Laspinema palackyanum D2c: one gene and its partner. The protein of the gene in region 2 interacts with the protein of the main gene of each other region in a pairwise test. Links are inferred from orthologs where the notes say so. Each region holds a gene or a part of one and is shown on either strand. Other genes may lie near its edges. The genes, in order: leuS and ligA.

What was found.
Region 1: the proteins of ligA (region 2) and leuS interact in binary tests that used the Escherichia coli proteins (3 or more experiments, as listed by UniProt). The link is inferred for Laspinema palackyanum D2c from one-to-one orthologs.

Annotation. Positions count from the first base shown.
Region 1 is NZ_JAMXFD010000001.1:550,219-565,947, forward strand. Bases 7,606-10,693 are described here. They hold leuS (leucine--tRNA ligase), read left to right. Parts: upstream 7,606-7,911; coding sequence 7,912-10,476; downstream 10,477-10,693. Also shown: NG795_RS02420 (GTPase family protein), read right to left, coding at 1-1,740; NG795_RS02425 (fatty acid desaturase), read right to left, coding at 2,193-3,269; NG795_RS02435 (Calx-beta domain-containing protein), read right to left, coding at 4,355-7,294; NG795_RS02445 (M23 family metallopeptidase), read left to right, coding at 10,739-11,788; NG795_RS02450 (CHASE2 domain-containing protein), read right to left, coding at 11,837-15,163; NG795_RS02455 (DUF928 domain-containing protein), read right to left, coding at 15,256-15,729.
Region 2 is NZ_JAMXFD010000002.1:180,318-195,929, forward strand. What follows is about bases 8,559-11,529. They hold ligA (NAD-dependent DNA ligase LigA), read right to left. Parts: upstream 11,080-11,529; coding sequence 9,037-11,079; downstream 8,559-9,036. Other genes in these bases: NG795_RS03615 (DMT family transporter), read right to left, coding at 8,559-8,866; NG795_RS03625 (ABC transporter ATP-binding protein), read right to left, coding at 11,322-11,529. Also shown: NG795_RS03585 (DUF2382 domain-containing protein), read left to right, coding at 1-818; NG795_RS03590 (YsnF/AvaK domain-containing protein), read left to right, coding at 1,074-2,006; NG795_RS03595 (response regulator), read right to left, coding at 2,091-4,901; NG795_RS03600 (hypothetical protein), read right to left, coding at 5,807-6,031; atpC (ATP synthase F1 subunit epsilon), read left to right, coding at 6,145-6,627; NG795_RS03610 (hypothetical protein), read left to right, coding at 7,580-7,831; more of NG795_RS03615, read right to left, coding at 7,856-8,558; more of NG795_RS03625, read right to left, coding at 11,530-12,020; NG795_RS03630 (ABC transporter permease), read right to left, coding at 12,023-13,123; ribBA (bifunctional 3,4-dihydroxy-2-butanone-4-phosphate synthase/GTP cyclohydrolase II), read left to right, coding at 13,462-15,153; NG795_RS03640 (PAS domain S-box protein), read left to right, coding at 15,489-15,612. UniProt on the Escherichia coli protein: DNA ligase that catalyzes the formation of phosphodiester linkages between 5'-phosphoryl and 3'-hydroxyl groups in double-stranded DNA using NAD as a coenzyme and as the energy source for the reaction.

The DNA of each region.
Region 1 (15,729 bases), on a different replicon or contig from region 2:
GGCGTCGGTATTCAACAAATTAAATAAGTCATAGCCCATTTGTAGTTTACCAATGACCACGGGTAACTGTTCGACGGGGATTTGTTCCGCTAAGGCGTAGGCGAGAGTCGGGGACCCGGTGGAAAGGGTGGAAATAAACTGGAGGACGGGAGTCTTGAGTAAGGAGGTCAATCCTTGGGTGGTTGCCATCTGGAAGGTATAGCGATCGATAATTTTAGCAGAAGCCACGATCCGGGATTCGCGATCGCGCAAAAATCGAGCGAGGCGCTGTTGTTTAGCCGGATCAATCGCCTCAATCAGTGCTATTGCCAGGGTATCAGCGTTCCAAGCCGTTCGCCCTTGTTGTGAGTCTTGGGTCACAATGGGTAAAATGCGATCGCAATATTCCCCCAATTGTTCAGTGCGATACTGAGTTGCTTCCCGAATCGATTTTTCCTTGGGTTTATCCCCCCAAACCCAATCATAAGGCGGATTCCACTCCCGAATCGGACGCAAGCGATCGACTTGTGTCACCAGGGCGATCGCGGGTAAATCGGACACCTCTGCCTTGATTTCTTTGAGAAAATCCACATCCATTTGCAGGGCCGGATCCAACGCGGGAGTCACTAACAATAACAAATCCGCAGTTGTGCCATAGTCCAGGACCATCTCTCGCAAATCGGCCCGTTTTGCTTGTTCATATCCCGGAGTATCCCATAAAATCAGGGTTTCCCCGCCCTCACTCTGCCAATGATAGCTGGAGACTAAATCCGTACTCGGCAACAAATCAACTTCGGCGCGATCGCTATCAAACAAGGTATTAATCAAACTACTTTTTCCCGCCCCAGTCCGCCCGACTAACAAAATATTAACGGGTTTTTGGGCGACAGTTTCCACAGGTTCGGCTTGAGAGATAATCTCTCGCAGAGTTTGGGTTTTGGCTTTCGGTAAAGCCGGAGTCGATATCGGTGAAACCGTCTCGGGTAAAGTCCGATTTCCATACAAAGTAGCCGCTTGCCGACTCAAATTCCGTAATGCTGCCTCTCGCAACAATTGTCCCAAATTCACTAATAATTCTTGAGTTGCCCGATTGCTAGAACCCTGAGAGGCTATTCGTGCTGCCGCTACAGCCGGATTCACAAACCATTGGACCCAGTTCCAAACTTGGAACAGTTTCCGCGCCGAAGGTTCCAATTTGCGATACATTTCATAAGCTTGAAAGGCTTGTCCTACAGTAACTTGATTCAAGGCCGGTGAGAGTTGTTGCATCCAGCGGTCCATGTCATCCACAGTGCCTCGAATCAGTCCATAAGCTTGGGGAATGTAAATATTCAGCAGGGGATATTTAACTTCGGGATTATAAATTAAGGCAATGGCGGTGACGACTTCCTGGCATCGGTTCCCAAAGGTTTGTAAATCCTCCCAAATCGGCGCATCAGTCCGCGAGGTTTCTAATATCTTTTGTAAGGCGATTTCGGCTTTTTGAGTGGCTTCATCAGCGGTGGGTCCGGTGTTTTGTTGTTTAGACTCTTCGATGTCCTGATTCACCTGGGCGATCGCCGCTTCCATTTCCGCCATCATCGGTTGAGTCCACTGCACCAACAGCCACCGCCACCCGACTAAAACGAGGGTAAAAATTGCCCAAATCCAGTTCAAATTCCATTCATGAATTTGGGTTCCGGCTGCCACCAGCAAAAAGCTAACAATCGCGGCGATCGGCAGGGCTAAAACCACCCATTGCCAAGTTTTTAATCGAACCATTGATCTATGCCTCCTGAAATAAATTGAGTTTGCTAAATTGATTTAGAGTGAACAACGCCTAGATTCGGCTGCTTTGACAAGATAGGTGCATCCGGTCCTTTCCACAATTTTAGACTAAACCCAATAAAAACCCACAGGCTGAAGCCTGGGGCTACACGAACGAAGCCTGCCTTCGCAGGCTAAAGAATAAGATAGGTCTGTCACAACCGGATTGGGTATAACAATACTCTTATAGCCCGCGCAGGCGGGCTTTGTCCGTATAGCCCCAGGCTTCAGCCTGCGGGTTTTTACAATTGCGGGTTTTTACAATTGCGGGTTTTTACAATTGCGGGTTTTTACAATTGCGGGTTTTTACAATTGCGGGTTTTTACAATCTCGGGCAAAAAAAATAGCCCGCACAGGCGGGCCATTTGCCAAGGGTCCCAACCCGAAGGGATCGGGATTATTTCGAGTTATTTCGATTTCGGCTTCCAGGGAGATTCATAGTACACCTTGGATCCGGTATTTGGCACAAAATGACAGGACCAATAAGAGCGAATGAAGCTCTTTAAAATGGGTTCGTTGGAGGAGCGATAATAATCACCTAACAGGGGTTTAATCGCCTCAGTTGCTGTCTTCAAATGATAGTGGGGCATATTTAAGAAAATATGATGCGCCACATGAGTGCCAATATTATGATGGATGGGATTGATAAATCCATAGTCGCGATCGATAGTGGAAAGCGCACCTTTGAGAAAATACCAATCCTCTCCTCGATACCAGGGAATATCATCTTCGGTATGATGCAGGAAGGTTACTAAGTCCAACCACATCACGAAAATGATGTAAGGTACGAGGTAATATTTAACCAAAAACACCCACCCAAATTGATAGGTGAGGACGCCGAGAAATCCCACCATCATCACCCACAGGACCGAACTGGTCACAATATCCCATTTTTCCGAGGGACGGAACAGGGGACTGCTGGGGAGAAAATGGGAACCGGCGCGATCGGGCGATCGCTTGAACAGATAAAGCGGATAGGCTAATAAGGGTAAATAAAAGCGGAATAGCTTTTCATACCAAGGCATCCGATTGTATTTTTCTTCGGATACTGGATACCAGCTTTCGTCTGTGTCCAAATTTCCCGTGTTCCCATGATGGGTCCGGTGACTGATCCGCCAACCGTGGTAAGGAACTAAAATCGGAATATGAGACAAATGTCCAATTAGGTTATTCAACCATTTGAGCTTAGAAAAAGAGCCATGACCGCAGTCATGACCCACTACAAATAATGCCCAAAACATTGTCCCTTGCATCACCCAGAAAATGGGGAAAAAGAACCAGGAATCCAGATTGTATGCGATCGCATACAGTCCCGCAATAATCCCAACATCCAGAAAAAAGTAACTCAGCGACTTGAATATCGAGGGTTCAAAACACTCGGCAGGAATTGCCGCCTTCACATCCTGAAGAGTAAAGGGTAACTCTTGGGTTTGTGTCTGTGAAACTGTATCAGTCGTCTGATTTAGAACTGTGTTTGCTTGCACGAAATTTCCGCTTTTACCTGATTTTCAAACCTGCCTTTCACCTTTAACCCCTCCCGTTCAGCCTGGAAAGGCTTCACAGCCTTTTCCCCAAGGAGACCCTCGTTATTCAGTCCATTCATTACCCCGATGCGGTCCTCCTCATGATTGAACGAATTGAACCCCACGGGTCTGAAAACGCTGAGAACTCCCTGACGCTTTATAAAAAAACTTCCGGGAGACGGAAGATGAAAATCGCAGCCGATAAACGGAATTCATTTTAACCCGTTTTGAGCTGAATTGTTAAGAAACGTTTCAAAATTACGGATTATAATCCCTAAAACTCATAACCTCTGCCTATTTCGGCCTCGGGATGCCCTATCTCATCCTCCCCAAAGTTGCTTATTGGCAATAGGTGATTCAATGAGCAAGAGTCGGTCCCACTCTGCTTCCGTCACGGGGCGAATATAGCGGTCTACCCCTTTAAAGTCCCAGGTTTGTGGTAAAATTGCGGCGACAGTGATTAATCCCAACGGGGTAACAACACCTGGCGATCGACCCATTCTAAAATCTTTTTGTAAGACCAAAACCTTGGAGGAAACAGGAGTAAAATTTACAGTATCTAGCCCTCCTTATGGAAGGTTTTATTGTTCGTAGTAACGACTTCAGTCGTTCTTAATTGTTCGTAGTAACGACTTCAGTCGTTCTTAATTGTTCATAGTAACGACTTCAGTCGTTCTTAATGTTCGTAGTAACGACTTCAGTCGTTCTCAATTGTTCGTAGTAACGACTTCAGTCGTTCCCTCTTAGTTCGTAGTAACGACTTCAGTCGTTCTCAATTGTTCGTAGTAACGACTTCAGTCGTTCCCTCCGGAGTTTAAAACCCCCGCCTAATCACTAAAGTCGGTTCATACCCCACGAAAATCTATATTCCGTAAGGTTTTTAGCGCGAATCCTGGGAAGATAACGACTGAAGTCGTTACTACGAAAATGACGAAGATAACGACTGAAGTCGTTACTACGAACATGACGAAGATAACGACTGAAGTCGTTACTACGAACATGACGAAGATAACGACTGAAGTCGTTACTACGAACAATAGAAAACATTATCCTAGGAGGATATCATCTAGGATGAGCTTGTTGGAAACGCTGCCGAAGCTGACGGAACGTGCGACTCCGGTGAAGGGGACGATCGCCTGGTCAAATTCTGCATAAACATGGGGTAAGGAACCTGCTGCGGTGGTGGATAAGGGGATGGATGCCAAGATGTTGCCGGATGCGTTTAATCCATCATAGAGAGTGACGGTGTGATTGGCGAAGGGGGAGGCATAGAAGAAGGAGAGTTGATTGTCAAATCCCCCTTCTACATTCATGACGATCGCCGAGTTTTCTCCGTAAGTGAGGGCAGTTGTACCGCTGGGGGGTGGGGCAAAGTTGCCGCCGAATTCATCGGGAATTCCCAAGGCATCTAAGGCATCGTTACTCATGATTCCCAAGGCGTTGGTGGAAAAAGATATCCCGCGATCGCCATAAAATCCGCTCACTGGGTCTAAATTTCTCACCCCTTCAAAGTTGAGTAAGGCAGGTAGATCGCTGCGGGGAATGACGAGGGTGGCACTACTTTGTGTCCCAATTTCTACCCCTGGAGTGGGATTGACTAAGGCCAGATTGAGGGTTTCGGCAACTTCGGCGATCGCATCAGTGACCATCGGAATGGTCACGGTTTGAACGGTTTCTCCGGGAGCAAAGTTCACCGGAATCGGGGTATTATTGTAATCAAAGGGTGCAGTGGCCGTCCCATCCCCTAAAACTACGGTTGCACCGGCAGGGAGATCAAGTCCTCCTGCGCGGGTGACGGTGACGGCGAGAATTGCGGTGCCCTCTTCTTCGACGGTGAAGGTTGGCGCACTAAATTCTAGGCGGATATCATTATCTAAAACCGCTAAAGTTGCTGCATTTTGCGGGCCAATTCTTGCACCTTGACTGGGATTTGTGAGGGTTAATTGGACGGTTTCGTTGGGTTCGCTTTCGATGTCATTGACGATGGGAACGGCAACGGTTTGGACGGTTTCTCCCGGGGCAAAATTGACGAGAATTGGGGTATTATTGTAATCCAAGGGAGCAGTGGCAGTGCCATTAGTGAGGGCGATCACGGCGGAAAAAGCGCTCTCCAGTCGGCCTTCCCGGGTGACGGTTACGGGTGCGATCGCTGTGCCATCTTCATTGACAACAAAGTTCCCTCCACTAAACTGCAACAGCACATCATTATCGATAGTCGTGAACACTGCCGTATTCGGTTCCCCTAGGGTTGCCTCCCCGGTGGGATTGAGTAAGGCGAGATTGATGGTTTCATCCGGTTCTAGTGTGTCATCATCCACCAGGGGAATGGCCACGGTTTGGAGGGTTTCTCCGGGTGCAAAGTCTACAGAAATTGGGGTGGGGTCGTAATCCATAGGCGCCGTGGCGGTGCCATCACTTAATCCAAGGGTGACACCTATGGGGATTCCCGTAAACCCAATGCGCTGAACTTGGACGGGTTGAATGGGGGTACCGTCCTCGACTGCATTAAAATCGGGACGAGTAAACTGCAAGGCAGTATCATTATCGACAATAGTCAATGTGGCGGTATTCGGGGTTCCGAGGGTTGCGCCTCCGGTGGGATTAACTAAAGTGAGAGATAATGTTTCATCGGGTTCTATACGGTTATCGTTGACGATCGGAATTGAAACGGTTTGAGTGGTTTCTCCTGCGGCAAAGGTTACGGAAATCGGGGTAGTATCGAAATCCTCCGTTGCAGTTGCCGTGTCTTCTTCTAGGGCAATAGTTACGGTAACGGGACGATTGAGGGAACCTGTGCGGGTTAGGGTGACAGGAACAATGGGGATACCATCTTCCCCGGTTTGAAAGTCTGTTTGATTGAACTGTACAGTAACGGGATTAACGGTTTCATCGATTAGGGTGAAGCTGGCGGTATTGGTTGTGCCTAGGGTTGCGCCTCCGGTGGGGGTGGTGAGGGTCAACCCTAGAGTTTCGACCCCTGCGGCAATCAGTTCATTGACGAGAGGAATCGTGACGGTTTGTGCGGTGACTCCCGGGGCCAAGTTTACCGGAACCTGCGGGATATTCAGATTACCGGGAGGGGTGGGGAGATTGGGGGCGAGGGAGATGGTTGCGCCGACTGTATTCTCAACTCTCCCACTGCGGAGGACGGTGATGGTGGCAACGGCCTCACCTTGGTCATTGAGGGTCAAGGTTTGCTGACCTAAAGAGAGTTCCACGTCGTCATCAAGAATGGTGATGGTGGATTGCGATCGCCCGGAGAGAAGCACATTTGCCGTGGGATTGACTAAACTCACCGAGAAGGTTTCCGTCGGTTCCACAAGGTTATCATCAATAATCGGAATCGTGACCACCGCTTGAGATTGTCTGGGGGCAAAGGTGACCACCCGAGGTCCTCCGATGTAATCTGCTGAGGCGATCGCCGTTCCATCGGTGGGCAGAACTGTGACACTGGCCGTCTCACTTAGGTTGCCGGTGCGAACCAACCTCACTTCTACACTGGAAACCCCCTCCTGAACTGTAAAATTGGCGGCAGTCAACTCGACAATACTTGCCAGGGGGTCTAGGGTTTCATTTAAAAAATCCGTGGCATCCAAATTAATCGACCCGGATACCTCCCCAATGACCTGGCGATCGCCATTCTGGACCACCACCAATTGAGTGGCGATCGCCACCGGATTGGAATTTCCATTTCCCGTTCGTTCAAAAATCGGTTCTAGGCGAATTTGGGCAGTTCTTAAGGTCCGGGAAACTGCCAGTCTATCCACCCCTTTTTGAAAATCAACAATCGTATCTCTGCCGGATTCCAGAACAAAAATATCCGCCCCGGGACCGCCAATTAAGGTATCTTCTCCTAGACCTCCAAAGAGAATATCTTCTCCCGCATTACCCAGGATAGAATCATTCCCATCCCCGCCAATGATGGTATCGTTGCTGTCGGGACCAATTAAAGTATTCCCTTGATTATCCCCAAAAATGAACGTCATCCGTTAATCCTCCTATTAACCCGTTGTGCTTTGCCCCAATGCACCCCAATGCATCTGATCGCGAAGCGGGGCGTCGGCACGATCTGGCATTTAAACTCACTGGAAATTGCCCTGGAAAATGGGTAATTCCCATCCGCCTAAATTTTCTCAGACTCTCCCCAAGGGACAGCGGAAAAAATGAATCTTTGATTTTCTTAAATGGGTGAAGAGTTTAATGCCACACCCATCGGTTTTTTCCCCATTTGAAGACCCCTTTAAATCATCCGGCAGTTCACGCCAGCAATTTGCTGCGGATCCAGTTGCCTGCCGATGCCACATCGAGACCCAACTGTAAGCGTTTTCGATATAGCATCTGACGTAGTTTCAGCGTCCAGATGCTCCCTGACGGTAAAATTCCTGGTAAAAATAGTAGCATATTGGCGGGGGTCAAGGATGAGAAGCGTCACCTCAAATCTGCCAGTTGGCAACGGATTAGGGCCTTAAACCGGGTTGCTTCTCCCGAGGTTCTCATCCTGCCTCAGACGCTACAGGCAGCAACCGGGGGTCTCCAAATTTCCTCAAGAGTATGTCAAAATATCGATGCAAACGCGATCGAGCAATTGAGTAGGAGATTAGTCGTGGAATCCCGTTATAATCCCGCATCCCTTGAGGAAAAGTGGCAACAAACTTGGACAGAACGCCAGTTATACCAAACCCCAGAAACCCGCGATCGGCCTAAATTTTATGCCCTGTCCATGTTTCCCTATCCCTCGGGAAACCTGCACATGGGTCATGTCCGAGTTTACACTATCACCGACGTGATTGGTCGTCTCAAGCGGATGCAAGGGTATCGCGTCCTGAATCCGATGGGATGGGATGCCTTTGGACTTCCGGCAGAAAATGCCGCCATTGAACGCGGGATTCATCCGGCGAAATGGACCTATCAAAATATCGCCCAGATGAAACAACAATTGGAACGTCTGGGAATTGCCTTCGATTGGACTAGAGAAGTCGCCACCTGTTCCCCGGATTATTACAAATGGACCCAGTGGATATTTTTGCAGTTTTTTAATGCTGGACTCGCCTACCAAAAAGAAGCGGCAGTCAATTGGGACCCCATCGACCAAACCGTACTCGCCAATGAACAAGTGGATAATGAGGGTCGGTCCTGGCGATCGGGGGCTAAAGTTGAGCGGAAATTGCTCAAACAATGGTTTTTCAAAATTACCGATTATGCTGAACAATTACTCAATGATTTAGACCAATTAACCGGCTGGCCGGAACGGGTTAAACTAATGCAAGCCAACTGGATTGGTAAATCCGTCGGCGCTTATTTAGAATTCCCCATTGTTGGCAGTACGGAAAAAGTTGCTGTTTTTACCACCCGTCCCGACACGGTTTATGGGGTAACTTATGTTGTTTTAGCCCCAGAACATCCCTTAACCCGACAAGTCACCACTCCAGACCGATTAGCAGCGGTTGAATCCTTCATTGCAGAAGTTAGCAATCAAAGCGAATTAGAACGCACTGCCGACGATAAACCCAAACGAGGAATTCCGACTGGAGGAACGGCGATTAATCCCTTTACTGGGGAAGAGATTCCGATATGGATTGCCGATTATGTCCTTTATGAATATGGAACCGGCGCGGTCATGGGAGTTCCCGCCCATGATGTCCGGGATTTCAAATTTGCCCGGGAACAGAACTTACCCATTAAACAAGTAATTGTTCGCGCCGATGCTGCGGATGAAAAAGCTGAGTTAAAAGAGGCTTATACCGAACCCGGAATTGTGATTAATTCCGACATTTTCAATGGCATGGAATCGACTACAGCCAAAGGTGAAATTATCGCCCATGCCGAAAAGCAAAAATGGGGTAAGGCGCGAATCCAATATCGCCTCAGAGATTGGCTGATTTCTCGTCAACGCTATTGGGGTGCACCGATTCCCGTGATTCACTGTCCCAGTTGCGGCGCAGTCCCCGTTCCCGATGAAGATTTGCCCGTGCAATTGCCGGAAGATGTGGCCTTTTCCGGACGGGGATTATCTCCCTTATCCCAATTAGAAAGCTGGGTGAACGTGCCTTGTCCCAGTTGTGGAGAACCGGCGAAACGGGAAACCGACACGATGGATACCTTTATCGATTCATCTTGGTATTTCTTGCGCTATCCCGATGCTCAAAATGCGGACAAAGCCTTTGATACCCAGCAGGTGAATGATTGGTTGCCCGTGGATCAATATGTGGGGGGAATTGAACACGCAATTTTGCATTTACTCTATTCGCGATTCTTTACCAAGGTATTGCGCGATCGGGGTTTATTGAACTTTGATGAACCATTCCAACGCCTGCTGACTCAGGGGATGGTCCAGGGTTTAACCTACAAAAATCCGCAAACCGGGAAATACATTCCTTCCGCCCAAGTGAATGCCAGTGACCCGAAATACCCGGAAACGGGAGAACCGTTGCAAGTCTTCTATGAGAAGATGTCCAAATCCAAATATAACGGCGTTGACCCCTTAGAAGTGTTGGGAAAATATGGGGCTGATACGGCGCGGATGTTTATTCTATTTAAAGCGCCACCGGAGAAAGATTTAGAATGGGAAGATGCCGACGTTGAGGGACAATACCGCTTTTTAAATCGGGTTTGGCGGTTGGTCACAGAATATGCAGAAACCACTCCCGCGAAAGAGGTGAAAGGGGAGTTGAGCAAAGCCGAAAAAGAATTGCGGCGATCGATTCATACGGCAATTAAAGAAATCACCGAGGATTTAGAAGGAGAGTATCAGTTTAATACAGCAGTTTCGGAGTTGATGAAACTCAGTAATGCCTTGAATGATGCAGACTGCAAAAATTCTGCAATTTATACCGAAGGCATCAAAACCCTGTTGATTTTGTTGGCCCCGTTTGCACCGCATATTGCCGAGGAATTGTGGCAGGAAATTGGCAATCAAACCTTAGTTCATGAGCAATCTTGGCCTGGGGTAGATTTGGATGCGTTGGTGGTGGATGAAATCACCTTAGTGATTCAAATTAGTGGCAAGACGCGGGGAACGATTCAGGTGCCTGCACAAGCAACTCGGGAGGAGTTGGAACAGTATGCGCGGGAGTCGGAAGTCGCCCAGAAGTATATTACAGGACAGGAGATTAAAAAGGCGATCGTTGTTCCGGGTAAGTTGGTGAATTTTGTGCTGGGGAAATCCTAATATGGATAGGGATTAAGAAGCGGGGAAGAGAGGGGCAATTTGTAAATTGCCTCTATCTTCCCGTTTATAGTAACGACTGAAGTTGTTACTATGAATCGGGGAAGAGAACGACTGAAGTCGTTACTACGAACATTGGAAGAGAACCACTGAAGTCGTTAGTGGAGGGGTTGGCTAGAATGAGAAAGAACCGATCGCAGGTGAAACTGCGATCGCCTCGGCTGCATCTAGTTGCACCCACTGTTTAGAAACTATGCAATCAATCATGTTTAGAAAACCTAAAATAATTGCAACGATTCTCCTAGCATTCGCGATCGCGGTGGCGGTCCATTGGATTGGGTTTGATCGCCCGATCTTCGCCCAATCCCCTATCCCAGAAACGACCATTGCCGCCAACTCCCTGCAATTAGCACCTCCAATTGACTGCACTATAGACGAAGATTGCTTTATTTTGCTGTATCCCGATCGCGACCCCGGACCGGGAGAAGTGGATTTCGGTTGTGGGAGGCAAACCTTTGATGGTCACACAGGGACCGATTTTGGCGTTGCCAATACAGACAAAATGAACGCTGGGGTTGCGGTCCTGGCTTCCGCCCCGGGTAAGGTGTTGCGGGTCCGCGATGGGGTCAGCGATCGCCTGATTACGGACCCCAAACAACTGGAAGCCGTAGAAGGGCGAGAATGTGGCAATGGGGTGTTTATTGAACATGGCAATGGGTGGGAAACTCAATACTGTCATCTGCGCAATGGGAGTGTTGCAGTCCGTCCCGGAATGGAGGTGGAGAGGGGGACGGTTTTAGGCATGGTTGGCGCTTCTGGGGCCGCATCGTTCCCTCAAGTTCAGATTACCGCCCGGTATGAAGGAGAGGTGGTTGACCCGTTTGTGGGACCGGAAGCAGGTCCCGGTTGTCAGGTGTCGCGCAATCCGATTTGGACCGTTCCCCTGGATTATACTCCGACAGGGGCGATCGATGCCGGTTTTGCGGATACGCCTCCGGAAATGGATGCGTTGTGGGAAGGGGGATTTCCCCAAGGTGAGCTATCTCAAGATATTCCGGCCATTTTGTTCTGGGTACATATATACGGGGTGTTAGCGGGGGATAGTTATCAGTTTAAGTTGATTGCACCCAATGGACAGGCCAGCGTGGAAGATACCGACGAAATCACTTCCCCCAGTAAACTCTGGATGGGTTATGTCGGTAAACCCAACAATCCCGATCGCCCGATCGCACCGGGGGTCTGGCGTGGGGAGTATCAATTATCCCGAGGGGGTGAGGTCCTGGTGGATCTCGTTCGGGAAATTGAAGTGAGGTAAAATATAACTTCGTGACTTGGTTTTACCGAGTCACGAGTACCCGGTTTGCTATTTTTCGGTCATTGCTTCTATCCCGGCCCACCCTTGAGGAACCCCCTGTTGAATATATTTCTCACAACGCTGTAAATATAGAAGCGCCGCCCGATCGCTGGGGTTAAGGGTGATAATTTGCTGAAAGAGGCTTTGAGATGTCTCAAAATTGCCTTCTTTGTAAGCGGTGATCGCCATTTCAAAATTGGCTAGGGTTTTGTTTTTAAACTCGATGCGATCGGGGGATTCAGAATCGTAAATTTCAAAGACTGAGATGCTGGCTTTTTTTCCTTTGACTTGCACTCGGTCTAAAAATCGATATTGATAACAATTCCGGTTATTCAATTGATTGAGGGTATCTTCACTAATCAAAATTTCTGCACCATACAGTTTGGTTAATCCTTCCAAACGAGAGGCTAAGTTGACCGCATCAGAAATGACGGTACTTTCCATCCGGTCTTGTTCGCCAATGGTTCCTAACATTAAACTGCCAGTATGTAAACCGATGCCGATTTGAATAGGGACTTTGCCGAGTTGTTGTCGCTGTTCGTTGAATAGTTGGACTCGCTGCTGCATGGCGATCGCCCCAGAGACAGCATCATCAGCAGAGTCAGGAAATAAGGCCATAATTGCATCCCCAATATATTTGTCAATAAATCCATTATGTTCGGGAATGACGGGGCTAACGCGACTTAAATAACTATTAATAAAATCAAACGTTTCTTCCGGAGACATGGTTTCCGAGAGGCTGGTAAATTGCCGGATATCGGAAAATAAAATGGTCATTTCTTTTTTGATGTGGTTGCCCAATTTCACATCAACAATACTTTCTTGTCCTAAAAATTTTAAAAAGTCATGGGGGACAAATCTGCCATAAGCCGCATTAATTTTAGCAAGGCGAATATGGGTTTTAATTCGGGTCAGTAGTTCATTTTTATTAAAAGGTTTCATCAGATAATCATTGGCCCCGGCGTTAAACCCTTCTACCAGGTCAGAAACTTGATTTTTGGCAGTAAGCATGACGATGGGGAGGTCGATCGCCGCAAATTGTTGACGAATTTTTTCGCAAACTTCATATCCGGTCATCCGAGGCATCATGACGTCAAGCAGGATTAAGTCGGGCTTAAAGCCATTTTCAATAATTTCTAGGGCTTTTAAACCATTGGCGGCGCGGGTAATGGCGTAATTTTGCAGAGAGAGGGTATTCGCGAGAACTTGCAGATTGATGGGTTCATCATCGACGATTAAAATTTTAAATTCTGCACCTTCGGCGATGTGAATTTCTGTGACGAGAACGGGGGGATTTGAATAAGGCTGGTCACTGCCTGGGGCTGGGGTACGGATGATGTTTTCCGAAGCAACTACGGGGGGTTTTGTAGGGGCGACGGTGGCGGTTGTTTGGGGTAAGGTAAAGGTAAAGTGTGACCCTTTTCCGACTTCAGATTCAACCTCAATGGTTCCGTGATGTAATTCAATGAGTTGCTTGGCGATCGCCAATCCCAATCCCGTTCCCCCATATTCTCGGGCGGTGGAACCATCCGCTTGTTCAAAGGATTCAAAAATGCGACTGATTTTGTCTTGGGGAATACCAATTCCGGTATCGGTAACGGTAATGGCTACGAAGTCTTCTACAATTTTAGCCGAAACTTCAACGAAGCCGGATTCGGTAAATTTGATGCCATTACCGATGAGGTTATGGAGGATTTGCTGCACCCGATTTTCATCGGCATTGACGGCGATAAAGTCTGGGGGGATGGCATTAATCAGTTGCAACTCTTTATCCCCAATTAGGGGTTTGCTGAGGTTGAGAACGACTTGGGCGATCGCCCGCAAATCCAAGGGTTTGAGTTGCAGTTCAATCTTTTTATGTTTGAGTTGAGAAAAATCCAGGATATCATTGACTAAATGAGATAACCGGCGACCGCTGCTGGTAATGGTTTCTAAGTTGAAAATAGTCGGGTCTGATAAGGGTCCCGTTACCCCATCAATTAAGGAATCGGCAATGCCAATAATCCCATTGAGGGGGGTTCTCAGTTCATGGGAAGTATTGGCTAGAAATTCATCTTTTAGTCCATCAAGACGTTTAAGTTCTTGATTTTTTTCTTCTAAAGTCTTCGCATATTCAGCTAATTGCTGATAGGATAATTTCAGGTTACTCCAGAGGGTGTAACCGATGCTGAATACTCCCGCAGTGACGAGGGCTAAGACGGGGGTGAAGACGGGAATTAATAAACCGGACAAAAACGCGATGTAGGAAGTACCAATTAGGACAACGGTCCCGAGGAGAATTCCCAGTCCGCACCAGCGGGTTTTCAGCCAGAGGGAACCGAGGATAGCACTATATCCAGAACTGAGAAAAATTAACCCCCATTTAAAGGATTTGGGGGTGGGATAGAGCATCGGACGATTGTCGAGGGCGCTACTTAAAATTTGGCTGGTTAAGTTGGCATGAATGACCACTCCGGGCATTAATTCAGGGTTGCCAAACAGGGTATTCGTATAGGGGGTTTGAAAGGAGTCATTCAGACTCGGGGCTGAAGCCCCGATGAAGATAATGCGATCGCGGAAGAAATCCGGGGGAATTCTATTTTGTAAAACCTCGGTGAGGGAAATGTGAGCAAATCTGTCGAGTCCCCCGCGATAGTTGACTAATATTTGATAGCCACCCCCATCTTGTTTGCTATATTCTCCCTCGTTGCCGGTGAGGGGAATAAATGTCCCTTGGCCCAGTTTATAAATGGATTGGGCTTCATCAGCAACTGACAATTGAATCCCTTCTGTTTCTAAATATTTTAAGCCTAAAAAGGTGGCGATTCCTTCGCGTAATGTCCCATCGGGTTTCCCCACTAATACCATACCCCGGCGGATTTTGCCATCGCGATCGAGTAACATATCGTTGGCGGCTACTTGTCCGAGTTCCGCTAATCGGGGCGGAGGGGCAATCGGATTTCCGGCAACTTTTTCTACCCCAATTAGATTAGGAGTGATTTCAAATAGGGCATTTAATGGTTCATGACCCGGTTCTACGGGCAAATCCCGATAAATATCTAGTCCAATAACTCGCGGGTTTTGAGCCTTGATATTTTTGATTAATTGGGTCATGATGCGATCGCTCATCGGCCATTGTTGGACATATTTGATGTCCGGTTCATTAATGGTAACGATGACAATGCGCGAGTCTACAGGTTCTGGGGGACGCAGGCGAAACCAGGTATCTAGGGCGGCCCATTCAAACAGATGTAAAAAACCAGCGCTACTGAAGGTAATAATCACCCCAGCGACTGCTGGAGTGATCAGGATTGGGCCACGCCACAAGCCGATTCTTTGTTGTAACTGTTGCCACATAGTTTGCTCGAACCCTGTCCTGTTTTAAGAGAGAGATAGATGCACCCGTTTGGAATTGCCCTTCAATGTCTTACTCGCACAATCAGAGAGACTTAGGGTGAGGATTGGATCATCAGAGGAGTCGCGGCGATCGCCTCTAGTCCGACTTGTCCGAGGAGACTGCGCCACTCCTCGCTTAATGTGCGATTATCTGGCTGATTGACTCGGGCAACGGCTAAGGTTGTGAGGGTATCGTACCAGACCCCAGATTCTGCATAAGCAGTCGCCAAGGAGAGGGCCTCTAAATCCCCTGCCGTGGGGATCGCTTCCACGCGCTTCACCCATCCCGTGACGCTGTAACTATCCGGGTGCAGCCTGCCACTGGCATCTAAGGGGACGAAGAACCAAAGATAGTCAGTGTCCATTTCCAGTTCCGGTGCAGTTTCCGGCAGGGTGACACTGACAATTGAGCCACCCCCGTTGATCTCCAAGGTGGTTTGGTAGTGATGATTGCCCTCTTTATCTTGGATGCTGAAAAAGACTTTTTCCGTTGCAGTGGGTGGCACATACACAAAGAAAGTCGGACG
Region 2 (15,612 bases):
GTACAGATATTAAAGGAATGGATATCTATGCCGGTACAACCGATGAAAAAATCGGAACGGTTCACGACATTCTATTAGATGACACGGGACGTTTCCGCTATCTGGTTGTTGATACAGGGTTCTGGATCTTCGGTAAAAAAGTGCTGCTTCCCATCGGATCAGCTCGGATTGATTATGATGCCGGACGGATTTATGCGATCGGCTTAGTGGACAAAAATCAAGCCGAACAGTTGCCCGAATATGACGAACTGCAACCGGTCGATTACGAGTATGAAGAGCGTGTGCGCGATGTCTACCGCGATCGCACTGCGGTAACCGGCGCAGCAGCAACCCCCGCAGCATCCACGGCTGCTACCCGCACTCCCGATAGCTACCACTACGATCAAGAACCTCATCTTTACGATCGCAACGATACCGACCACCGCAACATCAAACTCTATGAAGAACGTTTGATTGCTAACAAGAACCGTTACAAAGCCGGAGAAGTTACGGTTGGTAAGCGGGTAGAAACTGAAGTCGCTCGCGCTGCTGTTCCCGTAGAGAAAGAGCGGGTTGTGATTGAACGCACCAGTGCTGGCATGAGCGATGCCCAATCTGTGGCTCCCGGAACTGCGACTTTCCAAGAAGGCGAAATCGCACGCGCCGAAGTGTACGAAGAAACCGCTGACATCCATAAAGAAGCCTTTGTCCGCGAAAATGTCGAAATCCATAAGGAAGTCGAACGCGACATGGTAGAAGGTCAAGAAACCCTTCGTCGGGAAGAATTACAAGTGGATACCGAAGGTAAACCCGTGGTGGAACGACGCCCCCGCAAGTAAGAGCCGGTTTTCCCTTCTCACTACAGACGGGCATGGGTAAACATCTCGGCCCGACCCCCTAAACCGGGGAATCGGGCCGGTTTCTTATCTGAACAGACCTTGGTGGTAGGAAACCGAACCCCATCACCAGGGTTCCTCATCTAACCTGAGTCAAAAGCCAAGTATAACAAGGCTTTTGGCTCAGGTAGATTGACTAAAAATGGTTTTAAAATTTCGTCAAAATTTTTCAAATAACACTAAAGGAACAGTCACGCTATGAATGATCAAGTAAGAGGGAGAGGGGATAACCTGGGGTATGCTCAAAGTGAGGGCGAACTGACCGATCGATTGGATAACCTAAAAAGTCAACTCCTCAATTTTACAGTTCGCGATTCCGAAGGGCAACCCCTGGGCCAAGTCATGGATTTAACCGTAGAATCGGAGAACCAACTCAACTTAATTGTATCTCTGGTAGACGATCGCCCCGGTCGGTTGGTGAAAGTGAGTAGCGATTTGATTGAAAAAATAGAATATGCTACGAATACCGTTTTTGTCTTACTCACGAGACAACACTTTGCCGCCCTCCCGGAATATCAAACCCCGGTCTACAATGGCGAAATTGACCCCTCAGAATTACCCGGAGAGTGGGTAGAGTCTGTTCCCTCTCCCGGGAGTCCAGGGACGATCGCCATTGAGGCGCGATCGCATCAAATCGACTCCCAGAGTTCCTTAGCGGACTTTAAGCAGACCCGCAAAGAAGTAATTGCCAGTAACATTCCCTTACACGAAGAACGATTAGTGGTGAATCGCCAGAAGCGGAAAGTCGGTGAGGTGGTTGTCCGGAAAGAAATTGAAACCCGGATGATTGAAATCCCTGTCCGTCGGGAAAAGTTAATTGTTGAGCAAGTCAGTCCCGAATATAAAAAACTCACCGAAATTATTTTAAGTGAGAGCGAAGGATATCGCATGGTATCCGATGAAGCGCCCGAAGTCACTTCTACCGCGTCGGTCCTCCCACAAGGGCAAGGAATGAACCGAGTCAGCGGAGAATTTCACTCCCCGGAAATTGCTGCCCGAATTTTAGAAGAAATTTCCAAGCGACAACCGAACGGTTGTGCAAAAGTGCGGATTGAACTGGTGGTGGAAGAGGAACGGTTTCGCAATACCTATCAGTCTTGGTTTGATCGCTATTCCACGCCGCAATCTTAAATTTTGGGGAGTGACTGATACAGCTAAAGAACTGGCGGGGGGTTAAACCTCCGCCGTTTTTTTCGGCTGCCATCAGGGGCGGTATCAACTCGCTTCGGTAGAATCCGCCATTTGTTCCCCTTCATGATGATAGGCGATGATGCGATCGCGACCGGCAGTTTTGGCTTGATAGAGCGCTTGATCCGCACAGCGATACAAGGTATCCACCGTTGTCCCATCTTCGGGATACTGAGCCACCCCCCCACTAAAGGTGAGGTATAGACGCTCCTCCCCAATCACCAAAGGTTCCGCATGGAGGACTTGGAGTAACTCACTTAGGCGTTTGGCCCCGGACTCCTTGTTCATGCCATACATTCCCACCACAAATTCTTCTCCGCCCCAACGAGCGACGATATCCTCACTGCGAAAGGTGCGAAGTAAGAGCTTGCCAACTTGCCGGAGCACCGCATCTCCCATTGCATGACCGTGGAGATCGTTGACTTGCTTAAAGCGATCGAGGTCTACCATCGCCAAACACATCGGTTGTCCATGCAGGTGGCACAGGTGCAGGAACTTGTCGAATTCGGTGATGGATTTGCGCCGGTTCGCCACCCCGGTCAGGGGGTCAGTTTCGGCCATGTTTCGCAGTAAGTGAATGCGTTCAAGACGGTTGAGGAGACGGGTGACCAGTTCCGGGCCGACAATGGGTTTACTAATATAATCATCAGCACCGGCAGCAAACACTTGATGCACGATATCCGGACCTGTGTGAGCGGTCAAAAATAAGACCGGCAGACTGTTCCATCGCGGGTCATTGCGAACGACTTGACAGAGTTCAATGCCGTTGAGATGGGGTAATTCAATGTCGAGAATCAGCAGATCCGGGGATGATACTTCTAGGGTTTCCCAGAAGAGATCGGAGTCTGAGAGGGTGACCGTTTTCATGCCCCAAGGTTCGAGGAAATGTTTAACCAGGGAGAGGATTTGGGGGTCATCATCCACGACCATGATTTTAGCTTCCGTGGTCTGGACTCCCTGCAAAACCTGGAACACCGCTTCCATGATTTGAGCGGGTCTCACAGGTTTTTGTAAAAAAGCACGGCCTCCTAGTCGAGCGACTTCTAAGCGGTCTTCTACCCGACTTTGGTCTGTGACGACGAGAACGGGGAGGGGAGGGAACCCATTGGCGAGTTCCGAGAGTAAGGTGAGTCCTTCTTCTTTATTGTTGGGGTTGATGGTGAGGGTGTCTTCGGCCGATAAATCTAATAAGACGGCATCGGGACGGCGATCGGCGATCGCCGTTCTAGCGGAGGCGATCGAGTCACTGTTGACCACCTTGATTCCCCACCCTTTGACCTCCACTCCAATCTGTTGGGACAGTTCTTGGTCACTCTCAATCATCAGGAGCACGGGCAAATCATTGAGGGGACTTGCCCCCCGGCGATCGCTCTCGATGGGCGCATGGTCAATCTGCGATCGCAGGGCCTGTACTAATGCCGTGAGATCCGTCGATTGGGTGGAATTCAGGGTGGGACTGTGCAACAACTCCTCCACTTGCCGCGCAATCACGGAACCTTGAGTCAACCCAAAGGTCCCTAAAGACCCCGCCAATTTGTGCGCCTCCTGTTTGGCCTTAGCGTGCAATTCTTGCGGCAGTTCGCCATCTTCCAGGGCCCGGGTTGCCTGCTCGATCGCCGTTACTCGGTCCGCAATCCGGTCTTTGAACCGTTCCCAGACTTTGCCAATGGCCGCGACAATGGTTGGATCCTGTTTCGCCGGGGTTTGGGGGTTTGATAAGTTCAGATTCAGGAGTTTAGCGACTTCCCGAGCGAGTCCCTCCCCATCCAAGGGGTGATAGAGAAAGGAAGTAACTCGTTCTAGGGTGTCCGACTGCTGTTGTGTGGTTGAGCTATTCCGGGGTTCTTTCGGTTTTTTCCCTTTGCCTGAGGGTGCTAAGAGGTAGCTTTCTACCCCTTTTACTCCACAGTAAATCACCGGAATGGGGGGGGCGGAAGGCACTTTGTTGCTGATCTGTTTGAGCAGTTCTGCCGGGGAGGGATGGCGCAACTGTTGATCTAAAATGACCAAGGACCATTGGCGATCGCTCAGTTCCGTTCGGGTATCTTCTCCCGTATGGGTCACCCGGACCACCGCATTTCCCAGGCGCTGTTGCAACCAAAACCCCAACTCGTCCGGGAACCCCGCCATCAGGATGCGAGGCGTTTGCACCAATTTCTCCTCACTCTGGGGTTTGAGTCGATACCCCAACCCATAGACCGTTTCGATCGCATCTGCCGGAGCACCGCTGGATTTAAGTTTTTGCCGCAACCCTTTGATATGGGCGCGAATGGTATCTTCCGAGGGGGGTTCATCAAAGGACCATAAATGATCCAGAATCGCACTGCGACTATAAACCCGGGTGCTGTTTCTCATAAACAGTTCCAATAGGCGATATTCCGTCGGGGTCAAAGTGACGGGTTGGTTGTGATAGGTAACGTCACAGTTACTCGGATTAAGTTGTAAAGGTCCCCACTCTAACACCGGGGGTAAAGGCGCGGTTCCCCGGCGTAATAAGGCCCGAATTCGGGCGGTGAGTTCGGGTAAATCAAAGGGTTTGACGAGATAATCATCCGCCCCGGCATCGAGGCCTTTAACTTTATCTTCTGTGCTGTCTTTCGCCGTCAGCAATAGGATGGGCATTTGATAGCCTAAGCTGCGTAACTTCCGGCATAAACTAATTCCATCTAGTTTCGGTAGCATGACATCCAGCAACAGCAGGTCATAGTCACAGGCTTCGGCTAATTCTAAGCCTAGTAAGCCATCCGTCGCTACATCTACAACATGGTTTTGGTGTTTTAATGTAGTTACAAGTGCTTGGGCGATGGGTTCGTCATCCTCCACCAGTAAAATTCTCATAGCAGTTTATTGTAAGGGTATGAATGGGACTCATGATGAGTCAGCTAACTAATAAAGCATCTATCTATTGTTAATCTAGGGGTTCCTTCCGGCAATTTTAAGTAAAAATTTGCGTTCAATCACCCCACTTCCCAAAGAGGTCTCAGAATAAAATATCTTGACTGTTCGAGCTTCGCTCAAACGGGATCGCACCGTTAAGTTGAGAGCTTACTATTCTCCCAGACGGTTCAAGCCTGGGGCTATTCTCAAGATTTACCTGAGAGTGTCTACTCCATTCCCGTCAGTCCTCCAGAAAGATAGCCTATGCTTCAATTGTAAACTAAATTCGCATAGTTTTAGTCAATTAACGGGATAAAATCTATCTAAAGTATCAGTAGAGTTTTGACCCGCCAAAAGATGAAAGCACCAATTTCAAGAGTAATTACGGAGAGATTTTAAGGAATTACTAAGGGCAAATTTGCCCTTAGTAATCCCTCCGCCTGGGGTTATTCCTGATGATCCGAGGGCACTTGCCCCCTTTCTTTGCCCGGTTGACTTCAACCCTTGAGATGAACTGACTCCGTATTAATGAGGACTCTTCATAATTATTAACACTGACTCTAGTCTTTCAAGGGTTGACTTTCAATTCAAAATAGAGAATGAGTCAAATGAGCCACATTTAGACTAAATCGGTAAATCCAGCAGCGGTGACCCAGGCAGACATTATTTCCTTAATTGAAAGGTGCTCTGTGGGATTTTATGGGGAAACAATCCAGGGGTTGCCGTTAAAATTTTTAACAACCTTCACCCCAGAACTGAGGGGGAAACCAGCCTCGATGGATAGTGCGATAAGAGTTTATATTCTATCCTATCAGATCACCAGGAAGCTACTCAGACGGGTCCGGGCATCTTTTCCAGCATTCCCGTCAACTTGATGAGGCAACATTTCGAGTCATCTCACCTTTAGCCCAGGCTGGATCCCCTCCATCCCCGGCAGCCGGGGTGGTCCGGGTCGGGGGGTCCTGAGTTGGAGGGGGGATAATTAAACCGAAGTTGAGACATCCAGGTTGAGTGGGATCCGGTGGAGTGTCTGGATCCGCCTCGATGGATCCCACGAGGCGATCGCCACTCTGTCCAGAGAGAGTAGACATTTTCGGGCCAGACTGAATTCCCCGGCCCACACAGAAAAACGTTATAATATCGCCGTTGACACCCGAGAACGTTGAAATCATCTGCTCATCAATATAATACCCCTCCAACTCCTATGATTTTGAACGTTTATGTCATCACTCCCTCAAAAACAGTCTGGAATGCTCCCAGTTCCGAGGTGATTTTGCCCACAAGTACGGGTCAAGTCGGCATTTTATGTGGTCATGTGGCAATGGTTACTTTTATTAAAGTCGGAGTCATGAAAATCCGCTACCAAAAGACTTGGATTCCGATTTTTGTGAAGGCAGGATTTGCCGAAATTGAAGGGGATATTGTGACCGTTTTAGTCAATGATGCCGAACGAGGCGATCGCATTGACCCCGAAATAGCTCATGCCGAGTTAAAAAAAGCCGAGGAACAGTTAACTCAGGCCACAAATTCCCTAGAAAAAATCCGCGCCCAACTCTTTCTTAAACAAGCTCGCGCCCGGGATACTGCCGCCCGAGAGTTCCCTCATTCATTACAACTAGAACTCCCGGATCCGATTGCTTCAAAAAAGGCAGCAGTTTCCGCTTTGACGATGGTTGAAAAGTTATAAAGGCTTTCCAAAATACAGGTCTTCCAGACCTGTAGAAGCCCACAGCCTGACAAGTATTGTCCTCCTGGACTATCAGGATAGATTCAGTAAGTGGAGTTGATAATTATAGCAATATTCTATCACAACTCACTTCAAATGGTAAATGTCAATTTCAAAGGGCATTTAACCCCACTCAATTGAGTTGGGGAGTCTATGTATCCCGACGCTAAGTCAAAGATTATAGCGCGGGACTTATGACTCCCCAAACCCCACATCAGTTAAAAAAATTACGGAAAGCATACACCCCGTGAGGTGATTTGATGAAGCAAGATCCCGGGAGGCCCCCAGGGTAGTGGCGTTCAAAGTCCTGGGGATCAGCGTATTCCCCGGCATAGGAGTTTTCAAAAGAGTTCAGCGCTCCCTTAGAGTCTTCAAAAAGTGCAAGGTAGGCGCAGAAGGGTTCACCCCATTGGCGGATCGCTTCTTCTACTGGGAATTGAATAGGGCCCTTTTCGGTCTCCTGAGATCCAATCCCTGTCCCTAAATTCCTCTTCAAACGGGCGAGTGGCCCTCCAAAACTGAACCTCAGTCGCTTAAGAAACGCTATATTGTCCATTTTTTTTGTCCTAAATTTATTTGATTTTGTCCATAAGGGCGTTATTTCGATTTCGTCAGCCCTGCAGAAAAACTCTAGTCCCGAGTCAGTAACTCAGTCACAAACATTAATACCTCACTGGCAAGGCTGGAGGATGTTACCCAGGCAACAATGGTTATGGACGGGTCTAGGGGCCAACTAAGGGGATTGCAAAATGTAAATCATATAAACTTTCGTAGTGACTCCTTGATTGAGTCATCTCTAAAGAAACCCCTGAAGGGGGGACGTTGAACGTTTTGCGGGTTATTTGCGGTTGGAATACCACTGTGGCGGCTTCGGCAGTACAGGAAAGAACAGAACCAGGGCGAAAGTGCGGCTGTGGTACAGATTCTGCGCGAGTTTTTTGAGGGTTCCCAGAAAAATCCCGAACTCGAATCGCTCAAATCCGAACGGGTCCAGTTGCAGCAGGGGATGGCTGTGGTGGAGGCGGTGTTGAGTTCGGGAGGTGGCGGCACAGGGCGCAACTCCATGCCGGTGATGAGCCAATCTATCAAGCCGAAAGCGTTGACCACTTTGGAATTGACGGAACGATTGAAGGTGAAGCCCGGTGCGGGCTATGCTGAAAATTAGGGCTTTTAAAAACCTGATGGGGTATCATCCAGATTTTTGCGAGAATTGGCCCGGTTTTCTAGGGGAATGAGGGCGTTTTCCCAAGGCGATCGCCACTGACCCAGTGACCACTAACATGGCACCAATTACCGCTAAAACCGTTAACTGTTCCGGGGCGATCGGCAGGGGAATTCCCAGAGAAATTACCCAGACGGAAACCAAGGTCACAATGGGAGTGGTTGCCATGACGGCACTGAGTTTAGAGGCATCCCAATGGGCTAAAGATTCGGCAAAAGCGCCGTAAGCTACGACGGTATTTAACCCACAAAAAATCAACATTCCCCACTCTAACGGAGTCAGGCTTAATAGGTTGCTGGGGCTAGAAAAAGGCAGGAATAATAAGGCGCAGATTCCATATAACAACAGCATGATATTAGAAGAGGGCAACTGTTGTAAGAGTTGTTTTTGGGCTAGGGCATAAACCGCCCAAGCTGCTGCGGCAATCACCAGAATGATATTGCCGATTAAATAAGTGCGAGGGGAGGCTAGGACCGTTTGTAATTGTTCATGAAAGAAGACTACAAAACCGAGGGTTAAAATGCCCAATCCGGCCCATTGGCGCAGGGTATAGCGTTCTTTGAAAATGGTGATCGCCCCTAATCCCATTAACACCGGCGCTAACTGAATAAACACTTGAGCATTGGCGGGAGAAGTTTGGGCCAATCCTTGTAAGTAGAGGGCATAATTAGCCGATAAAAAGCCCGTGGCGACTGCCAGTAATTTCCAGGAAGTTCTTCGCAGTTTTTCTAGGGAAGGAAGTTGCTGGCGCAGCCCTAAAACGCAGAATAATATCCCAAATGACAAGGAAAACCGAAACCAAGTCACGGTGTAAATATCAAGGGCCTGAAGGGTTATTTTAAGGGTGATCGGTAGCACTCCCCATAAGATAACCGTCACCAGGGACAGACCCAACCCCAACCGCCAACGCCCAGAACTCTCATGGAGTTTCATCGGTTGTTTAGTCGGCACAGGAGTGGGTTGATTTTCTAAACTCATTACGTTGATTTAAACAGGGTAAAAAGATGTCACTCTTCTATTATGCCACATTTTCCCTAATACTAAATCCCATAGTGATAGGTTTGCAAAAACCTTCAGGATTCCTAAAGTAATGGTAGGGTGGGCAATGCCCACCTTAAAGTAGGTGGGCATTGCCCACCCTACTACTACTATTTTGGGGAGTCACCCAATAACTCTAGTAACTCCTCTTCAGAGAGTTGTTTGATACCTAAATCTTGGGCTTTCTTCAACTTAGATCCGGCATCTTCCCCGAGGAGTAAGTAATCAGTTTTCGCACTCACTGACCCGGTAACTTTTCCTCCAGCATTTTGAATTAAATTTTTGGCTTCATCGCGTTTGAGAGTGGGAAGCGTTCCCGTAATCACAAAAGTTTTTCCAGCAAAAATAGCAGCGGATTGACTCGCCATTTTTTCCGGAACAGCAGTGGCAGCAAATTGTAACCCAGCGGCTTTAAGACGGTCAATTAAGGTTTGATTAGCCGGAACTCGGAACCAATCAGCCACAGAATTTGCAATTTCTGCCCCAATCCCATAAACGCTTTCAATTTGGGCAGCGGATGCGGCAGCTAATTGGTCAACGGTGGGGAATTTTTCCGTTAATAATTGAGCATTCACACTGCCGACATGACGAATGCCTAATCCATAGAGGACGCGGGACCAAGGTTTCTGGGTGGATTGGGCGATCGCCTCGACTAATTTCTGGGCGGATTTTTTGCCAAATCGTTCTAATTGAGCTAAGGTTTCTACATCCAGTTTGTAGAGTTCTGCCACAGAATTAACCAATTGGCGATCGACGAACTGCTGGACTAGCTTTTCTCCCAATCCGTTAATATCTAAAGCATCCCGACTCCCCCAATGAATTAGAGCACCGCGCAAAATTGCGGGACAAGACAAATTGATACAGCGGGTAACCGCTTCCGAGGCGGGTTTAACCACAGGTTGTCCGCATTCGGGACAGTGGGTGGGCATTTGGAAGCGTTGAGCACCTTGTAGGCGTAATTCTGGCAGAATCCGGACCACTTCCGGGATGATTTCTCCGGCTTTTCTAACGATCGCCGTATCGCCGATATGCAAATCTAATTCAGCGAGGCGATCGCTATTATGTAAAGAAGCGCGAGAGACGGTAGTTCCTGCTAATTGCACTGGGGTTAATTCCGCAACAGGAGTTAAAGCCCCTGTCCGTCCGACTTGCACAGTAACGGCTTCAATTTGCGTCGGGGCTTCTTCTGCGGGATACTTGAGTGCGATCGCCCATCGGGGGAATTTTTGAGTAAATCCCAGTTGTTTTTGCAGGGGGATAGGATTAATTTTCACTACCACCCCATCGGTCATATAAGGCAATTCTTTCCGTTTGATATCCCATTCATTATAATAGGATTCAACTGCCTCCAAAGATTGACATAAGGTGCGGTTGGGATTGACTTTAAACCCCATTTCTTGTAAGAGTTCCAAGGATTGCCATTGGGTATGGGCAACATCATCATCATCGATTCCTGGAATCTGCAAGGTATAAGCAAAAAAGTCTAATCGCCGTTGGGCAACAATCCGGGAATCCAACTGTCGCAAAGTCCCGGCTGCCGCATTTCGGGGATTAGCAAATTCGGCTTCCCCCAATTGCACTCTTTCTTGATTGATTTTAGCAAAGACATCTAATCCTAAAAAGGCTTCGCCGCGTACTTCGACTAAGGGGGGCGGGTTTTCTAGGTTTAATCGCAAGGGAATCGCCCGAATAGTTTTAACATTTTGGGTAATTTCTTCCCCTTCTATGCCGTCGCCTCGGGTTGCACCTCGGACTAATAAGCCATCTTTGTAGGTTAAGGCTAAGGCTGAACCATCAATTTTTAATTCGGCCACATATTCAAAATTAGGGGTGGGAACGCTGCGTTGCCAGCGATCCTGCCAGTGGGAAAATTCCTGGAGATTAAAGGCGTTTTCTAAGCTGTACAGGGGGATGTTATGGCGGACGGTTTGAAATTGGGTGGCGGGTTTTTCGCCTACGCGCTGGGTGGGACTATCTGGGGTGATGAATTGGGGATTTTCTTGTTCGAGTTGTTGCAATTCTCGATAGAGGCGATCGTAAACGCTATCCTCCATGATGGGATTATCTAGGACATAGTAGGCATAGCTGGCTTTTTGGATTTGTTGGCGGAGTTGTTCGATTCTCTGTTGCAGTTCTAGGGTGGGTTCTGGCATGGGTTTTGTAGGAGTTATTTGTTTTGAGCAACAATCGGCGGGGGTTCAAACCCCCGCCGGTGTTGATAATGGTGCAAGATGTCGGTTTCAACGGACTGAAAGTCGTATGCGGTCATGTTTTCAGTCGGTTTTAACCGACTTTAGCTATTAGGCGGGGGTTTGAACCCCCGCCGGTTGTTGCTAAGAAAGAGAACGACTGAAGTCGTTACTACGAACATGGATAATAACGACTGAAGTCGTTACTACGAACCATTGGTTTTTGGGGTTAGATGTCCATCTTCCATTTTAAGGATGCGATCGGCATAGTGTTCGATGCGGGGGTCGTGGGTGACGACTGCCACCGCTTTTTGATGGGTTTTGGCAACGTTGCTTAATAGCTGGATCACCGATTGTCCCGTTTGATAGTCTAGGCTGCCGGTGGGTTCGTCGGCTAAGAGTAGCGGGGGGTCATTGGCGAGGGCACGGGCGATCGCAACCCGTTGTTTTTCCCCGCCACTTAAGGCGGGGGGAAAGAAATTGGCGCGATGGTCGATGTTTAACTCCTCTAATAAAAATTTAGCCCGTTGATGGGCGGATATTCCCGATTTCCCGGCTAAATTTAAAATCAGTTTGACATTTTCTAGGACGGTTAGAAAATTGAGGAGGCGGAAGGTTTGAAAGATAAATCCAATGTTTTTTAATCTAAAGTCTGTAAGTTCGGTTTGCTTCAAACAAGTGACTTCGCAATCCAGAATTTTTATCGTGCCTTCTGTGGGTTTTCCCATACAGCCTAACAAGGAGAGGAGAGTGGTTTTGCCACTGCCATTGGGTCCGCTAATCATGACAAGTTCCCCGGCTTTTAAGTCTAGGCTAACATTGTCAACCGCTTGCACTAGATTCAGATTTTTTTGTCCATACATTTTGTACAGATGTTCGGCTTTTAAGATAGAATAATTAGGCATAATTAAGCTCTAAATACTTCAGCAGGATAGATATTTTTCAAGGTTCTAATCGGGGCTAAGGTGCCAATTGCTCCCAGGATTAAGCAGGCGATTAATACTCCAGCCGCATCCTGCCAGGTAAAAACCACTAATAAGGAAGGAATAACTTCAGCGAGTAAGGGAGCAAAGGTAATATCTACAATTAATCCCAGGGAAAAGCCCAATAATGCGGCTAACATAGATTGTTTTAAAACAAGAATTCCTAGAAATTTTTGGGATGCACCGACGGCTTTTAACATGGCATAGTCTTCCCGTTTTTCCAGAACCGAAGTGTACATCATTAGGACAATCACGGTTCCGCCGGTAATGGCTCCAAATAAGACAATAGTCCAGAGAATAGGCAGAACGCCAATTTCCATTTCTTCAACATTATTGGCTGCAAATTCCGCTTGAGGAATAAAGACTAAATCCGGGAATTGTTCTTCTAATCGGGAGATGATTTCTGGTGAATCAGAGTCCAGATTGAGCAGGAAAAAGCTGCGGACATTTCGCAATCCGAGTAAGCGAGGAACATCATCCAGGCGAGTAAAGGCAAATTGACCGACAATTAAGTTCGTGCCTCGGCTAATTCCAACTATTTTAAAGGGATAGCCTTGCAGCGAAAGAGAATCACCCAGTTTTAGATTATGGGTAGCAGTAAAAGCGCGGTCTAAAATAATTTCTTGGGGTTGAAGATTGGAGGTTCCGGAACTGATTTCCGGTGCGCCGATTTGACTTTCTGTGTCAAATCCAAAAATATATAAGGTAACCGTTTTATCGGGGAATTCGGCGGGGGCAATGGTGCGGAGGAGACTATCGACGCTTTTGACTCCCTCTACTTGAAGCAGGGAATTACCGAGGGTTTCGGGTAAAAATGAAGAGGTTTTAATTAAGTTTCGGGTATTGCGTTGACTGACCCAAACTGATGCTTGGGTATGTAAAACATAACTTTTTGACCCAAATTTTACCCCTTGGTAAACCCCGAGTAAAAAGAGCATGAGCATGACGCTAAAGGCAATCCCCAGAACGGCGATCGCAAAGCGTCCTTTCGCTTCCCAAATCATTCGCAGGGCAACGGGAACCATAAGCTAGTATCCTATCCAATCGATGAAGTATTCATAACTCACCCGTGAAGGCTATCATAACGCGATCGCCCCGAAAAACCGACTCCCTCCCCCTTCAACCTCCCCTGCCCTCATTTCAACCCAGGAGAGTCAGTCTGATCCGACCCTAACTCTGTGCGATCGCCTCGAAATTGAGGGATTGACAGAACTCCAAAATCATGCTCTGACCAGAAATCGGCCCAAACCATTCCGGTCTAATCCAAATCCGTGCAAAATTTCCGGTCGGGAAACGGGCTACAATAAACTTAGCTTGCCTAAATCAAAACATTACATTTACGCGAAAGATTTTATCTGTGGAATTGCCAGAAAACGCCGCAAAACAATCGTTTGAGTTTGACTCGATAGAGGAGGCCCTCGCTGAAATTGCAGCAGGCCGGTCCATTGTTGTGGTCGATGATGAAAACCGGGAAAATGAAGGGGATCTGATCTGTGCGGCTCAGTTTGTAACACCGGAAATCGTCAATTTCATGGCGGTGCATGGTCGTGGGTTGATTTGTCTGGCGATGACCGGCGATCGCCTCGATCAGCTCGACCTCCCCTTAATGGTAACCACCAACACCGACACCAACCAAACCGCCTTCACCGTCAGTATCGATGCCTCTCCGCAGCAAGGAGTCACTACAGGCATTTCTGCCGAGGACCGCGCCCGCACCATTCAAATTGCCATTAATCCCAACACCAAACCCAAGGATTTGCGCCGTCCCGGTCATATTTTTCCCCTGCGGGCCACAGCTGGGGGGGTCCTGAAACGGGCGGGCCATACGGAAGCGGCAGTGGACTTGAGTCAACTCGCTGGACTCTATCCTGCCGGGGTGATCTGCGAAATTCAGAATCCCGATGGCTCAATGGCGCGATTGCCGGAATTGATTGAATATGCGACCAAATATAACCTAAAAATGATCAGCATCGCTGATTTAATCGCCTATCGCCTCCAACATGAGCGATTTGTGATTCGGGAAACCGTGGCGGCATTACCCACGGAATTCGGCCAGTTCCAAATCTACGGCTATCGCAATACCCTGGACAACAAAGACCATGTGGCGATCGTCAAGGGAGACCCGGCCAATTTTACCGATAAAGCGGTGATGGTGCGGGTCCATTCCGAATGCTTGACCGGGGATGCCCTCGGGTCCCTGCGCTGTGACTGCCGAATGCAACTCCAAGCCGCCCTGAAAATGATTGAAAATGCTGGGGAGGGTGTGGTGGTGTATCTGCGCCAAGAAGGGCGGGGAATTGGCCTAATTAATAAACTCAAAGCCTATTCTCTGCAAGATATGGGACTGGACACCGTAGAAGCCAATGAGCGCTTAGGCTTTCCTGCGGACTTGCGAAACTATGGTGTAGGGGCGCAAATTCTCAATGATTTGGGGGTGAGCAAAATCCGCCTAATTACCAATAATCCGCGTAAAATCGCGGGATTAAAGGGATATGGCTTAGAAATGGTCGATCGCGTTCCCCTGCTGATTGAGTCCAATCCGTTTAACTGCATCTATTTGGCAACCAAGGCGGAAAAATTAGGGCATATGCTCTTACAAACCTATTTGGTCACCGTGGCAATCCACTGGCAAGAACCGGACCTGGAGGAGGGACCTCCGGCCCAGGTCCAAGCCTGGTATGAGCATTTAGAAAAAATCCGCGAACTCGCCGATGAACATCATCTGGTGCTCCAAGAGGAAAAACGCCCCGTCACCGTGGCCTTATTTGGTAAACCCCAGTTAACCTTTCACCTGGGATTTGACCAAGCGCATTTAGCGACAACAGATTGGTTTACCCATGCGGAACATCCATACATCCAGGCGACCTTTCGGATTCTCGATCGCCTGATTCTGTGGGCCGATATTGAGCAACTCCAGTTCCTGGTTTCCACCGGCGTCGATCCTCTGACCAATCTCGGGGTGCAACTTCAACGCCAGTCTTTCCCCTTGAGCAAAATGCCTTCGCAACTGTGCGATAGCTTACATTCCCAAGTGATCTATTGCTTTAAGGGATAAGCGCAAAAGGATTCGGAATTACCGCCGAGAAATGGAGTCGGAAATGATCAGGGTTTCATCTCTCAAATTGAGCCGGGAAATCAAAGGGAGCGGATCTCGGGTAGCCGTCGCTACAATTAGGGGAATAATTCTTCCCGAATTTTTGGGGTTGATTAAACTCGGTTCAAAATTCTCATCCTCTCCCATCATCGGGAGAGTCGGAGAATGTCTGGAGATTTCAGCCAGCAGCCGATTAAGGATTGGGAAAGATTTGGGTAAAAATGCAGGCTTTTCTTGTTACTTTAAAACTATAAGTTTGTGAGCAAGCTTCCTTTATCCAAATGTAAAGAGTCTCAATGGTGCGACCTATACCCCGATCGCCGGTTTTCTCCTATAGCGCGGCTGTCTTAACGGTTGTCATTGCCTTACTCCTGACCCTCGCCTTCAAACCCCTCCTGGCTTCAACCCTGTTTCTGTTCT